2 regions of the Sporosarcina sp. E16_3 genome follow, and region 2 is predicted to be linked to the other one. Evidence: riboswitches for the same ligand, from Rfam matches in the RefSeq annotation. Region 2 holds a riboswitch; the other holds the start of a gene.
What was found. Region 2 has a riboswitch for S-adenosylmethionine ahead of I2483_RS11085 (methionine ABC transporter ATP-binding protein). Riboswitches for the same ligand answer to the same signal wherever they lie in the genome.

Region 1: it holds a riboswitch for S-adenosylmethionine, as region 2 does, so the genes downstream of both, metH (methionine synthase) here and I2483_RS11085 (methionine ABC transporter ATP-binding protein) in region 2, are expected to answer to the same signal.

Annotation. Positions count from the first base shown of each region.
Region 1 is NZ_JADPRX010000014.1:26,383-34,380, forward strand. It holds gene metH (methionine synthase) at 1-1,682, opposite strand, end outside; SAM riboswitch class I at 1,893-1,997, opposite strand; gene I2483_RS10055 (DUF3139 domain-containing protein) at 2,940-3,359, opposite strand; gene I2483_RS10060 (alpha/beta-type small acid-soluble spore protein) at 3,792-4,064, shown strand; gene I2483_RS10065 (hypothetical protein) at 4,061-4,228, shown strand; gene I2483_RS10070 (YqkE family protein) at 4,287-4,538, opposite strand; gene I2483_RS10075 (acetyl-CoA C-acetyltransferase) at 4,558-5,742, opposite strand; gene I2483_RS10080 (hydroxymethylglutaryl-CoA lyase) at 5,819-6,721, shown strand; gene I2483_RS10085 (alpha/beta hydrolase) at 6,737-7,663, shown strand.
Region 2 is NZ_JADPRX010000016.1:56,650-64,647, forward strand. It holds gene sufD (Fe-S cluster assembly protein SufD) at 1-636, opposite strand, end outside; gene sufC (Fe-S cluster assembly ATPase SufC) at 656-1,435, opposite strand; gene I2483_RS11065 (dicarboxylate/amino acid:cation symporter) at 1,685-2,908, opposite strand; gene I2483_RS11070 (MetQ/NlpA family ABC transporter substrate-binding protein) at 3,059-3,928, opposite strand; gene I2483_RS11075 (MetQ/NlpA family ABC transporter substrate-binding protein) at 4,002-4,862, opposite strand; gene I2483_RS11080 (methionine ABC transporter permease) at 4,931-5,599, opposite strand; gene I2483_RS11085 (methionine ABC transporter ATP-binding protein) at 5,592-6,617, opposite strand; SAM riboswitch class I at 6,909-7,014, opposite strand; gene I2483_RS11090 (thioredoxin family protein) at 7,068-7,367, opposite strand; gene I2483_RS11095 (toprim domain-containing protein) at 7,382-7,723, opposite strand; gene gcvH (glycine cleavage system protein GcvH) at 7,799-7,998, opposite strand, start outside.

The DNA.
Region 1 (7,998 bases), on a different contig from region 2:
TGGTATAAATAAACGGCATTCAACACTTCACGTCCGACCGGCGGCAGTCCAAATGATACATTACTTACACCTAACGTCGTTAAACAGCGTGGCATCTTTTCTTTTATTAAACGAATGCCTTCAATCGTTTCTACTGCTGCACCAATGTATTGTTGATCCCCTGTTCCGACTGGGAATACGAGCGGATCGAAAATAATATCTTCCGGCGCAAGGCCCCATTTGTTGACAAGCAAGTCATATGAACGCTCCGCGATTTCAAGTTTTCGTTCACGCGTAACGCCCATTCCGATTTCATCAATTGTCCCTACGACGACAGCGGCACCATACTTTTTCACAAGTGGCATCACTGCGTCAAAACGTTCTTCCCCGTCTTCTAGGTTGATGGAGTTAATAATTGTTTTACCTTGTGAATACTTTAGCGCTTCCTCAATCACATTTTCATCCGTCGAGTCAATGACAAGTGGTACTTTAACTTTTTTCACAACCTCTTTCATGAATTCGGACATGTCCTCTAACTCATCACGGTCTGGGTTCGCAAGACAAATATCAATAACGTGCGCGCCGCCTTTTACTTGGGCACGTGCAATTTCAGATGCTTCTTCAAACTTGCCTTCTATAATTAGTCGTTTAAATTTCCGAGATCCTATTACATTCGTGCGTTCGCCAATTAATAATGGACGCATTGATTCATCATATTGAAGGGGCTCAATCCCAGATAAAACATGACCACGACTTGATTCCGCCGGCTTACGTGGCGCCAAATCCTTCACCGCTTCTCGTAGTGCTCGAATATGTGCAGGAGTCGTTCCGCAACATCCACCCACCACATTTAACCAACCTTTTTCTGCAAAACCCTTTAACTTTTTAGAAAGTGATTCGGGCGATTCATGGTAATGCCCTTCTTCATCTGGTAATCCAGCGTTCGGATAACAGCTAACATAGCCATCCGATATCTCTGACAGCGAGCGGATATGATCCCTCATAAATTCGGGTCCAGTTGCACAGTTTAAGCCTACAGAAAGTGGTTTAACATGCTCAATGGAAATATAGAAGGCTTCAATGCTTTGGCCAGCTAGCGTCGTTCCCATCGGTTCAATTGTTCCTGAAATCATAATTGGAAGTTCTATCCCCGTAACTTCAAACGCTTTTTTAATGCCAATTGTAGCGGCCTTGACGTTCAGCATATCTTGGCTAGTTTCTAGTAAAATTAAGTCACTTCCGCCTTCAACTAATGCTTTTGCTTGTATGTAAAAGTCCTGTGTCAATTCGTCAAACGTAATTCCACCTGTGACAGATAGCGTTTTCGTCGTTGGCCCAATTGCACCTGCTACAAAACGTGGCCATTCATCTGTAGAGAATTCAGCACTGCATTTCTTCGCAAATTGTGCGGCGCGGAAGTTAATGTCATGTGCTTGGTCTCCAAGATCATAATCATTCAACACAACTGGCGTTCCACCGAACGTATTCGTACAAATGATATCGGCACCCGCTTCTAAATAACCACGATGAATCGTTTCAATAACGACTGGATTAACGATATTTAAATATTCATTACAGCCATCATATTCTTCCCCACCGAAATCTTCCGGAGATAGATTCGCGTTTTGAATCATCGTTCCCATTGCTCCATCGATGATAAGAATTCTTTTTTGAAGTTCCTCTTTAATTAGGTGAGTCGACATAGCTGATCTCTCTCTCTCTGTACGTGAATTTAGTTGTAATGGTGAATAAATTTCAATAACATGCCATTTCGAATGAAAAACGTGATTATGTATTAGCTACTAAAATACCTTTTGCAGCTTTAGTTTCTCTAGTAAACCTATTCTACTTATCCTGCAAAATCACAAAAAAACCTTCTATGAAAAGAAGGCTTACGATATCTAATTCGTTCCTTTTCATCTGTCAGGACATCGCTCGCCTGCTGGATTTAGCACCTCACCTGACGGCTGGTTGCTGAAGCGTCATAGGGCCAGTCCCTCAACTTCTCTTGATAAGAATTCACTATTCAGTTTTAGTTAGTAAGTGTATCGTAACTTGATAGTCTGTTTCAGTCAAGCCTATTTTCATAAGATAGGGAATCTTCTTTCTCCTCGGATAGACAGTTGATTCAATCATCCTTATCATTTTTTCTAACCTTCTATCGCTACTATCCAATGAATCAATAAAATTCTTTTATTAAAATTGGTTTATCTTAAATCAGTGCGGGTATAGTTAGATTACAAGGCGGAACTACCGGAGGATGGACCTTAGTAGACGAGTAACCTACAGGCGATTCTGACGATGAACTGCACAGCCTTGGCGGAAAATTTGCTTTACTGGCGACAGGTACACTTTTTTAGAACCACGTTATCAGGTTCCAATCTTTATGTGTTAACCAAGCAGTAAACGTACCATTTTTTGTGGAAGTGCAACTTGAAGACTGACTTCAAAAAAGCGGATTGCGTACCAACCATCTTGCGTCTGCATGGCCCGAATGGCTAATTGAGTCAGCCCTATCAAACTGCATTGACGAGCGTTTCATTATTATTCGTCAGGAAGAACAGTTTGTGTAATTGAAAAAAACTATCAAATTTTCCGAGTGCACCCCCTTTTTATCGGGGAATAAAAAAAGCATGATCCTCTTAGTTTGTAACCCGTTCAGTGGAGTGGTACAGAATTCAAATTAAAGCATTTTAAAGACCGCTAATTCGATTCTGAATTAGCGGTCTTTAAAATGCCTATACAACAATGTTTACATATAAATCACACTCGTTTTTACAATTGGATTGACAGAAGAAGCAATCACCTTGCAATAAATATTCTAAGGTGAATATAACGTGTTAAAACCACTGCTAATTTAGTGGTTAAATTGAAGGATAATCGAGAGAGAAAAGATGATATTTACCAACCCAAAAACTTGAAAATGCAAATATGTAAAAAGGACCAAACTTGCCCTTTTGCTAATACCGATTAAGTGAATTGGTGCAATTTTTTTCGCTATGTTTAGTTTCATCTTGGACAATTTCAGTAATTCCAGCGGGAGTTAGTTTATCTTTCTCACAAAACTGTTTTACCTTGTTTCCTATTTTTGTGATTCCATAATAATACGTTATATCTGTTTCATCTTTGAAAACTACCCTATAGTGACCGTGAAAAAACTTCCTGTTTATAGTGTGTTTTGGTTCTATAAAGTGAGATTCATTTATCTCTTCTTCTGCATATCCCTTTTCCGACAAATATGTCGGCACTTTTTTGTCTGCTATATATTTTGTAATAGGATTACCATTGTTCAACACGTAAAAAAGACTTAAAGTGATTCCTATGATGATAATAAGCACACTAAGACTTAAAGCAATCACTCTAAAGATTTTCTTTTTCATCAAACTTCCCCCTAGGCAAATTCCGTATTTTGGTAGAGTCGTTGAGTAACGGTACTTTTATTAATACGTTTTAGCAAATATTAAGTTTCATTTTTTAAAAATAACGTGAATTAGAAATGACTACGTATCAATCTCCTTTACCCTCTATACTATATATATCCAATAAAACCTTTTAAAGATAAGTTTTAACTTTAGATATCTGATAAGTTCAAGAAATGAAAAAGCACCACTACATACGGTGCTAATTAGTAACTAGAAATGGTGTGAAACATCTGCTGAAATCTAGTTAATTATTGTGTTATTTGATTTGTTATTTTGTGTTTTGTACTACTGAACTGAATGGGGAAAATTTATTAACAGTTGTTATTTCATCAATTTGCGGTTGTAATTTGATTTATTTCGGGAACACTACAGCTTACTGGAGGAGATAAAATGGCTAGAAATAATAGAATTTTAGTGCCAGGTGCACGACAAGCATTAGATCGGCTGAAAGCGGACGTCATGCAAGCCCAAGGCTACGACGTGGATAAATCTGAACCTAACAACGTGAAATTCGAAATTGCGAAGGAACTAGGCATTCCACTGACGAAGGGCTATAACGGAAAACTAACGTCGGAACAGGCGGGGAAAATCGGTGGCCCGATTGGCGGTAATATGGTGAAAGAAATGGTGAGAATGGCGCAAGAGCGGATGGCGAAGAAATGAAAATAACGCTTGTCCCGCAACTTATGGGGCAGCGTTTTTTATTTGTTGGACAGTTTGTCATGTTTGTTGGACACTTCAGCAAAATGGTTGGACACTCTACTGCGTTTGTTAGACACTTCGGTACAATGGTTGGAAATCACCGCGTTCGTTGGACTCTAACATAATGGTTGGACTGTTTGGCACCTAAAAAAGCACCAGCCAAGTTGCAGCCGGTGCTCCATTTTAAAACTTCGATCCAGTATCTCCGAACTCTTTGAGTAGTTCCCCAAAACTTTTGTTTTTCTCACGTTCTTTGCGTTCAAGGCGAAGTTGCTCTTGGCGTTCTTCTTCTTTCGTCTCTTCAACAGCTGACAATGCCTTTTTTGCCGCTTTCAATTTCTCAAGAATATCATCATCAAGTGCATCGGAATATACAGATCCTTCGTTAGCCCTTTTTTTCGGTTGTGGTGTAGTTTGTTTACGTTTTTTCGCCATTTATTTCACCTACTTTCGTTCATGGTCGTGTAACGATGGTTGCGACACCTTGACCCCCACCAATGCATAGCGTGGCAAGTCCGGATTTCACATCACGACGTTTCATTTCGTGAAGAAGTGTCACTAGGATGCGTGCCCCACTAGCCCCGATTGGATGGCCAAGTGCGATTGCACCGCCGTTGACATTAAGTTTTGATGCGTCAAATTCCAGTTCTTTTCCGACTGCGATTGACTGTGCTGCGAATGCTTCGTTCGCTTCAATCAAATCAATCTCGGATAGTTGCATATTGGCTTTAGTGAGCGCTTTTTTAACTGCTTCCACAGGGCCCAGACCCATAACCGAAGGATCCACACCAGCATTACCATTGGCTACGATTGTTGCTAGTGGTGTCAAGCCAAGCTCGTCAGCTTTTTCTTTCGACATGATGACAAATGCTGCTGCGCCGTCGTTAATGCCTGAAGCATTCCCCGCTGTCACACTGCCATCTTTTTTGAATGCTGGTCGAAGTTTACCGAGCTTGTCTGCAGTTGTTCCGGCTTTGACGTATTCGTCTTGATCGAAAATAATAGGATCACCTTTACGCTGCGGAATTTCAATCGCAACGATTTCTTCAGCAAAAGTTCCGGCTTCAATTGCCGCCGCAGCTTTTGCCTGCGATGTTGCCGAAAATGTATCTTGCTCTTCACGTGTAATTGAATAGCGATCACAAAGATTTTCTGCCGTGATGCCCATATGGTAATCATTGAATGCACACCATAGTCCGTCAGAGATCATACTGTCGATAATTTTTTGGTCCCCCATTTTAAAGCCTTCTCGGCCATCTTTCATTATGTAAGGGGCTTGGCTCATATTTTCCATACCGCCTGCAACAATAATATCCGCATCTCCTGCAATAATTGCTTGACGTGCAAGATGCACAGCTTTTAATCCAGAACCGCATACTTTGTTAATTGTCAGAGCAGGAACGGTTTCAGGTAGTCCCGCTTTTATGGCCGCTTGTCGCGCCGGATTTTGACCTAATCCCGCCTGTAGGACATTCCCCATGATCACTTCGTCAACGCTCTCTGGCGCTACCCCTGCACGTTTTAATGCCTCTTTGATAACTGTCGCCCCAAGATCTGTTGCCGGTATATCTTTCAATGAACCAAGGAACGATCCGATAGCAGAACGAACCGCACTGATAATTACGATTTCTTTCGACATTTCTTTTCCCCCATTCCCTTATTTAAGTTGCCTGTATATGCATCCCTTCATTACAATATACTAGAGGAGGGATGATATGTTCATTTTACCAAATAACGTTACAATAATCGAGGTTGGTCCACGTGATGGACTACAAAACGAAAAGAAACATGTCGCCGAAAACGACAAACTAGCATTTATTGAAGCTTTACAAGGGGCGGGCATTCAAGAAATGGAGCTAACTTCGTTTGTCTCACCGAAATGGGTGCCGCAAATGGCGGATGCAAAAACAATTGTAGAAAAATCAAAGAAGGTCGGCAGGCAATTCGTCCTTGCGCCGAATGACAAAGGTGCCGAGCTTGCAATTGAAGCTGGCGCGACTAGTATTGCCGTGTTCGTTGGGGTGAGCAATACATTTAACATGAAAAACATTAACCGTTCAACAGATGACAGCATCGATGCGCTCCAGCCCGTCTTTGCGAGATTAAAAATAAATGACATTTTTATACGGGCTTGTATTTCAACTGCGTTTTATTGTCCGTATGAAGGGAAGATAGAAATAGAGGATGTCGTTGCACTATGTAAACGGTTTGTCGACATGGGTGCAGACGAACTAAGTGTCGCGGATACAATCGGGAAGGCGAATCCCCGTGAAAGTTATGAGTTGTTCAAGACGTTGAAAGAGGAATTTCCAAACGTACTGTTGACAGCTCATTTTCACGATACACGCAAAATGGCGATAGCAAATATTTTTGCTGCGCTACAAGCAGGTATCAACCGGTTTGATACGTCTGCAGGCGGCTTGGGTGGCTGTCCGTTCGCACCTGGAGCAACAGGTAATGTCGCTACTGAGGATGTTGTCAACATGCTCGATACGCTCGGTATCGATACCGGTATCGATGTGAATAAAGTTTGTGCAGCAGTCCGAGTGATTGCGCCGCATGTGTCACGGCCGATTGATACAGGTATGTACAGATTGTTCGAAAACAATCAACCGTAAAAGGAGTTGAGTGGTTTGAAACGGCGCATTCTTTATATAACCGGTGTTTTTTCCAGTGTTGTTACAGCGTTACTGACCATTTTCGGATTTATCGCAACGAATAGGCTGATGTTTTTGAAGTTGAAGGATTCCAATTTTATTTTAGAACGCGAAATTATTACGAAACGGTTCGATAAACATTGGTATGAAACAGTGCGCAAAGATGATATGTGGATTAAGTCACCAAACGGTTATTTATTGAGAGCGGTCTTTCTAAAACCACTCGAAACGGCAAGAACTGTGATTATCTGCCACGGCGTAACGGAAAACAAAATCAATTCGACGAAATATGCCCGTCTTTTTGAACGACTTGGATTTAATTCGGTCATCTATGATCATCGTCGACATGGGGACTCTGGTGGTAGGACGACAAGTTTTGGTTATTATGAAAAGATTGATTTGCAGGCAATTGTCCATGCTGTACGGGAACGAATCGGAAAGCGGGCTTTGCTCGGTATCCACGGCGAATCCATGGGTGCCGCAACGACGATATTATATGCGGGAACATTTAAGGATGAAGCAAATTTTCATATCGTCGATTGCCCATTTTCAGATTTCTCCGAGCAAATTCTTCATATATTACGGAAAAATACGCCTATCCGGTCATCAATGGCTCTACGTATCGCCAACACTTTCCTAAAAATGCGCGATGGCTATACCCTGAACCTTGTTTCTCCGCGAGAAGTCGTCCGAAATATTACAAAACCTGTCCTTTTCATACACAGTCTGGAAGACGATTTCATCCTTCCCTATATGACAGAGGAATTATACGAAGCAAAGCAAGGCGACAAAATGTTGAAATTTTTTAGTAAAGGTGCCCATGCGAAGTCGTTCAATGATAATCCGGTGCAATACGAAAAAACAGTACTGGAATTTCTGGGACGTTTTGGATTTAGAGATTGAAGAAAAAAATCCATAATGAACGATTGAACTGTACCCCGAATTCCGGACACTTTAAAAAAAGATCCGAGAATTTCGGGGTTTTATATATAATTACTGGAATTCTTCCAGCATGACCGACCATATCCCACGCCAACCGATCATAGATCCCCCTCGACCAATCATATCCTCGCGCTAATCAATCAATTCATTTCTAGACAACAAAAAAACCATTTTCCCTGTCAAACGTTCAACAGAAAAAATGGCTTATTAAGTGATCAGTAGAAAGTTTAAGTAATCAGAGTAAATTTCAGGTGAAAGATTAACCTATGTATAATAAATTGCAGGCTTTCCTTTTC
Region 2 (7,998 bases):
TTTTGCTTCTTCTACAGTCGATAAATAGTTCTCGACATACGTTACTGAACTATTCGCTTCTGCCACAATAAGAACGTGGTTAAAGAGTGAAGCTTGTTCATCATCATGTAAAAACAACACTTGAATTGGCTCTTCGACAACAACATTTTTCGGAACATATACGAAAACGCCGCCATTTATAAGTGCTGCATGAAGTGCAGTCAGTTTATGCTCGTCTACCTTCACACCGTCTGTCATGAAATACTTCTTCATAAGATCACTATGTTCACGTGATGCTGTGAAAATATCTGTCATGATGACGCCTTTCGCTTTCAACTCTTCAGATAAAAACAAGTAAGCGGGTGTGTTATTGTGTTGTACATAAATGCTGTTCTGTTGTTCTTTATCAACAAGTGCACGCGCTTCTTCAGAAAGCTCGTCCAATGAAGCATACACAGTACTCTCTACCGTATGGGTAGGGAATTCAGTAAAGTTCCATTTGTCAATTTTCGTTTTATCTGGTTTTGGCATTGGAAGCTGTTCCGCTCTCACTAATGCGTCTGCACGGAAATCCGCCATCCAATCTGCTTCATTCATCTTAGCGGAATAGGAACGGACGTCCTGTTCGGTTAATGCCATCTTTGTTTCAACCGTCATTTTGAATCGTCCTCCTTTCTTAAACTTCCAGCCCGACAGTTTCGTCTTCGATGCCAAGTTCTTCTTTAATCCAGTCATATCCTTGTTCTTCAAGTTTATGTGCTAGTTCAGCTCCACCGGATTTAACAACTTTACCTTGCATCATAACGTGAACTTTGTCTGGCGTAATGTAGTCAAGAAGACGTTGGTAATGAGTGATGATTAGGCAACCAAACTCTTCTCCGCGCATTTCGTTGATGCCTTTTGAAACAACTTTCAATGCATCGATATCAAGACCAGAGTCAATTTCATCAAGCACTGCAAATTTAGGCTTCAACATTGTAAGCTGAAGAATCTCGTTACGTTTCTTTTCTCCACCTGAGAAACCTTCGTTCAAGTAACGTGTAGCCATGTCTTCGTCCATTTCAAGGAATTCCATTTTACTATCAAGTTCACGGATGAATTTCATCAATGAAATTTCGTCGCCTTCTTCACGTTTCGCATTAATTGCAGAACGAAGGAAGTCAGCGTTTGTAACGCCTGTAATTTCGCTTGGATATTGCATGCCAAGGAAGATACCCGCTCTAGCGCGCTCGTCCACTGCCATTTCAAGTACATCTTCACCATCAAGTGTGATTGTACCGGATGTCACAACATATTTGGGATGCCCCATAATCGCTTGCGCGAGTGTAGATTTACCTGTACCATTTGGACCCATGATTGCGTGGATCTCATTTGTATTGATCGTCAAATCGACGCCTTTTAATATTTTCTTGCCTTCAATTTCAACGTGAAGGTCTTTAATTTCTAAAGTAGCCATTCCAATACCTCCAATATAATAAAGATGAACGGATATCCATTCTCAATTTAGTATCATTCTAATCTTAACGCATAAAGCATTGCCTTGCAAATCATTGAGAATCGTTTCATTAGAAAGGAATGCCCTTAATTCAAGACTTGTATGCATCCATTTTTCAAGTCTTCACTCATTTTCAATTGTCAAATCCTTAATGAGAATCCACACAATTCAAAAAACCGGTACACAATGTACCGGTTTAAAACTTATTGATTAGTATTGTTCTGGTTCTAGATTCGTTTTAGCAGCAACAGCATTATCTTTTTTCGTAAACCTATCAACCATAATAGCGAGTGCACCATCGCCTGTTACGTTTGTTGCTGTCCCGAAGCTATCTTGCGCCATGTAAAGAGCGATCATCAGCGCAACCATTCCTTCATCAAAACCAAGCATTGTGCTGAGTAATCCAAGTGCCGCCATAACCGCTCCACCTGGCACTCCAGGTGCTGCAATCATCGTAACACCAAGCATGAAGATGAACGGCAAGTACGTACTGAATTCAACCGACATTCCATTCATCAGCATGACACCAATCGAACAAGATACAAGTGTAATCGTACTTCCCGATAGGTGAATCGTTGCAAATAGTGGAATTGTAAAACCAGTTACTTTCTCTGACGCACCTGTTTCACGCGCCTGTCTCAGCGTAACCGGAATTGTCGCAGCTGATGATTGCGTCCCGAGTGCAGTGAAATAAGCAGGTGCCATTATTTTCATTAGACCGAACGGATTGCGTTTTGTAAGCGTTCCCGCAACAGAATATTGCAAGGTAAGCATAACGAGGTGAAGACCGATAATCATAACGAACACCACCGCAAATACAGAAAGTACTTTTGCAACTTGACCGGTATACGTCATATTAAGGAATATCCCGAAAATATGGAAAGGTAAAAGCGGAATAATGACGAATGAAATCACTTTTTCAATCAACACATTGAATTCATCAAACACAGCAAGCATTGATTTACTACCAATGGAAGCCATCCCGATTCCAAGAACGAATGCTAGAAGAAGTGCCGACATAACGCCCATTATCGGTGTCATTTCAATCGTGAAAAATGATTCTGCCGCTGCTCTGCCCGCATTTTCAATATCATCATTACCAATACTTCCGATAAATCCAGGCAGTATTGCCGTTGCTGCAAAGAATGCAAGGATTCCGGCTACGATTGTCGAAAAGTAAGCGAATCCTGTCGCCAGACCAAGAAGTCTACCTGATCCTTTACCAAGCTTAGCAATTCCTGGTGCGATAAATGCAACAATGATTAGTGGTACTACAAAATTCAAAAAGCCACCGAAAATCATATTGAATGTAGCAGCAAGACTGACAAACCAATCTGCAAAACCCTCACTAATTTTCGGTATAACTAAACCGAGTCCGACCGCTAGTGCAATGGCAATAATGATACGCCAAATTAGACCAATTTTGAGCTTCAAAACCATATCCCCCTATGATAATTATATGTATTTAAGAAACAACGATACCATAATGTTTTTGCTATTGGAACATCTATTTGTGATTAACATCTATTGGAAAACAGAAAAACTCCACCGAGTTCATAATCATCGGTGGAGTTTTCTTCATACTTATTTTACCGGAACGACTGTGCCGCCCCATTCTTTAATAATAAAGTCTTGAATTTCTTTCGTCTTCAATACTTCAATCAATGCTTTGATCGATTCTTTATCTTCATCGCCTTTTCTAACAGCGATGATATTTACGTAAGGTGAATCCGCGTCTTCGATTGCAATAGAATCTTCAATCGGATTCAAGCCCGCATCGATTGCAAAGTTCGAGTTGATCAACAATGCATCACCTTCATCATTTGCGTAAAGTTGCGGCATTAGTCCAGGTTCGTAGTTTGCATCAAATTTAATGTTTTTAGGGTTTTCAACGATATCGTTCAGTTCAGCAGCTGTTTTATCTATGCTTTCGTCAAGTTTGATAAGTCCTTTTGATTCAAGCATTGCAAGCACACGTCCGTGATCCGAAACTGAGCTACTCATTAATATCGTCGCACCATTTGGAAGTTCATCAAGTGATTTATACTTTTTCGAATAAACACCGATTGGTTCAATATGGATACCGCCTGCATTCACAAAGTCGTATCCGGCATCTTTGATTTGCAACTCTAGATAAGGAATGTGCTGAAAGTAGTTTGCATCAAGGTCGCCAGATTCAAGATCTTTATTCGGCAACACATAGTCTTGATAGGTTTCGATTTGAAGATCGTAACCCTTTTCCTCCAATAACGGTTTTGCTTGTTCAAGGATGATTGAATGCGGTGTATTGGAAGCACCGACAACAAGTTTAGTTAATTCTTTTTCCCCGTTGCTATCGTTATTGTCTTCTTTGCTTACATTATTACTGTCGCTCGCATTTTTTGTTCCTGTTCCGCAAGCTGCAAGTGCAAGTACCAGTACTGCTAATAAAATTCCTGTAATAAGTTTTTTCATTTCACAATCTCCCTTTTTCTATGATGTTAATCTGGATGACAGGTAAAGCGGGTTGTCCACTTTCATCATCAAATCACTTAACTGGAACGACGTCGCCGCCCCACTCTTCAAGAATAAAGTCTTGAATCTCTTTCGATTTCAGTACGTCAATCAAAGTCTTGATCGCTTCAGTATTTTCATCGCCTTCTCTTACTGTGATGATGTTCGCATATGGAGATTCTGTCGCTTCAATTGCAATCGAATCTTCAACCGGATTCAAACCTGCATCGATTGCATAGTTTGCGTTGATAACAACTGCATCACCCTCATCATTTTTATACAATTGCGGTAAAAGTGATGGTTCGTAATTCGCATCAAACTTTAGATTTTTTGGGTTTTCTACAATATCTTTCACTTCAGCTTTTACTTTGTCTACTCCATCAGCCAATTTGATTAACCCAGCTGACTCTAGCAAAGATAGGACACGGCCATGTTCAGCTACTGAGTTACTAAAAATAATAACAGCACCTTCTGGAAGTTCTTCGATTGATTTATATTTCGTTGAGTACACAGCCATCGGTTCGATATGGATAGCCCCTGCATTCGCAAACTTATAACCATGGTCAATTACTTGTTGGTCTAAATAAGGTATGTGTTGGAAGAAGTTTGCATCCAAATCACCAGATTCAAGATCTTTATTTGGCAAAACATAATCTTGGTATGTTTCAATGACAAGTTCAATGCCCTTTTCTTTCAATATCGGTGCTGCTTTTTCTAAAATAATTGCGTGCGGTGTGTTAGATGCACCAATGACGATTTTCGTTTCTTCAACTGTTTCTTTGACAGCTTTATCTTCACTACTTACATTTTTATCGCCGCTGTCGTTTTTCGCACCGCAAGCTGCCAATGCAAATACCAGTACTGCTAATACTATTCCCCCTAAAAGCTTTTTCATAATTATTTCTCCCCTTTTTCTCTGTTTTTTATGATTTACAGGCAAGGCCTGATGTTACTGTACTACTATTATCTCTTGTCAAATTTCCTCACCGCGAAATCCCCGATGAATTGAATGATGAAGACGATAATTAAAATAGTGATTGTTGCAACAAGTGTAACGTCCTCACGGCTACGCTGGAATCCATCTAAGTACGCGAGTGTCCCCAGACCACCTGCGCCGATAATCCCCGCCATCGCGGTATACCCAACGAGTGCAATGGCCGTTACAGTAATTCCCGAAACAAGTGCAGGCATTGATTCTGGTAATAGGACTTTAAAAATAATCGTCCTCGTTTTAGCTCCCATTGACTTCGAAGCTTCAATTACACCTTTATCAATTTCCTGTAATGCAATCAACACCATTCTTGCATAAAATGGTGCCGCCCCAATAATAAGAGCCGGCATCGCTGCATCCGGTCCGCGCATTGTGCCAAGAAGAAATTTCGTAAACGGAATAAGCAAAATGATTAATATGATAAACGGGATGGATCTAAAGATATTGACGAATGCCCCTGAAATAATATTGACCAACTTATTCGACCACAGTTGACCGGGACCAGATAAGAAGAGCAAAACGCCAAGTGCTAATCCTATAACGAATGTTAAGATTGTCGAAACTGTAGTCATATAAAGTGTTTCCACTGTTGCTTCCCACATTTTAGTCCAGTCGACATTCGGAAAAAGGTTTTCAATCATTACCGATCACCTCCGTCTGAACATCATTTTCATGAAGATAGTGAATTGCTTCCTCAATGATTACCGAATCGCCAAGGAGCTGAAGTATGAGTGTGCCGTATGCTCCGCCATGTGTATGAGAAATATTCCCTTGAACGATATTGACATCGACAGTGAATTTCCGAATAAGACTCGCGAGCACAGGCTGCTCTGTTTTCTCTCCTACAAAAACAAGCTTGATAAGCGTTCCAGAAGGAAATTCTTCTTTAATATGCGCCATTGCCTGCTTCGCTTCTATTGGCTCTGTCACTTGAGAGACAAATCGCTTCGTAATCGCTTCCTTCGGCGATTGGAATACATCAAGGACATCCCCCAACTCAACAACTTTCCCTGCTTCCATAACTGCAACTCTGTGGCAAATTTTACGGATAACGTGCATTTCATGTGTAATAAGAACAATTGTCAGTCCAAGTCGTTCATTGATGCCCGTTAAGAGATCAAGTATCGAATCCGTCGTTTCTGGATCAAGGGCTGAAGTCGCTTCGTCACAAAGAAGGACTTCAGGGTCGTTTGCAAGCGCACGGGCAATCCCTACGCGCTGCTTCTGACCTCCGGACAATTCGGATGGATACGCATTTTCACGACCACTCAAACCGACTACTTCAATCAATTCCGCCACTTTCTTTTCACGCTCGACTTTTCCTACACCCGCTATTTCAAGAGGGAAAGCGATATTTTCCCTTACTGTTCTAGACCACAGTAGGTTAAAGTGTTGGAAAATCATACTCACTTTTTGTCGTGCTTCCCGCAGTTCTTTACCTTTGATTGCTGATATTTCTAGACTTCCTATTTTCACACTGCCCGATGTCGGCATTTCAAGACCGTTCAGTAGTCGGATCAACGTACTTTTTCCTGCCCCGCTGTAGCCGATGACTCCAAAAATCTCACCGTCAGCAATTTCAAGCGATACATTTTCGACTGCAGAAATACTTCCTGGCCCTTCACCGAATCTTTTATTAATATCCGTTAAATGAATCATCTATTTCACCTCTAAAAAATTGTTTTGTTACTAACTCTGTCTAGCTTCAGGCGCCAGACGCTCGGGTCATAAGTCAGCCCAGCTATGCGGTAGTTCGCCGCTACGCCGTTCTGCCTTATGCCTGTCGCATCTAAGCAGGCGCCTTCCGCTTGGGCCTGCAGGAGGCAGGTCATGCAGCCTTTGCCGCAGGACGCGGCGCTCTTTGGCTGCGATCCCTTTAGAATACAAAAAAGCCTTCCTGCAGACGGGCAGAAAGGCTTAACGCTATATTAAAATAAACGTTTGTCCAATCTCTCATCTTTCAAAGCTTACGCTTTGTGTGACTTGGCACCATTTCACTTTCGTGACGGTTGCCGGGCTTCGCAGGGCACTATCCCTCCACCTCTCTTAATAAGAGTGACTATTCAATTGAATGTTAATACGTAGTATATCAGTACTATACATCCGTTGTCAATCTATTTTTTCTAGTAGATACGGAACTGACTGAAACGCATATATTTTATGGATTACAACGCCATCCTTTTGTATAAGAAGGCAAGGAACGCTTTCGATTTCATAGTCAATTGCGATGTTTTGTACATAATTCAAATCTGCTTTCCCAATTGGTATTTCCGGTCTCATGACGTTAATAACGTTCATCATTTTAGAAGCGACCGCACATGTTCCACACATCGGTGTATATAAATAAAACGCTGCTACTGAAGACCCTTTCAAAGCCGTCTCCCATTGTTCGCGTGTCCAAGTTTCCATTAATTCTACATCCTTTAAATTAGAAATTCCGGTCGAATTTTAAAATTCGCACCTTGTAGTATTGTAGCTAACACTTTATACGGTGTTGTCTCCACTTCTCGGTAAACCTTTTCCGTGTACAAATGGATTGCCGCTGGGAACTCTCTTTTGAATAATATGCGGGTCTTTTCTCCATCTTCATCCGCATCAACGAAGACGAATAGTTCATGTTCTTCGTAAGGTGCAAGCAACTCTTCAAGCCGATAAGGACTTACTGTGCCGTTCGTACAAATAATCTCGACAGGCTCAATAAGTATTCGTGCCAAACGCTTCTTATCCGAACCACCTTCAACGATAATTACTCTTTCATCCGACACAAGATGCCTCCTCTATTGCTCTGTTCTATATAGAGATGCAAAAAACGCCGGAAAAATACCGGCGCCTTGTTTTAGTTATTCTCCGACAGTCATTTTTTCATACGCTTCAGCTGACATAAGTTCGTCTAGCTCAGAAACATTTGAAGGTTCAACGACGATCATCCATGCGTTTTCATACGGTGATTCATTGACGAATTCAGGGCTATCTTCAAGTCCTTCGTTCACTTCAATGACTTTACCGCTGATAGGTGCATAAAGTTCAGATACTGTCTTAA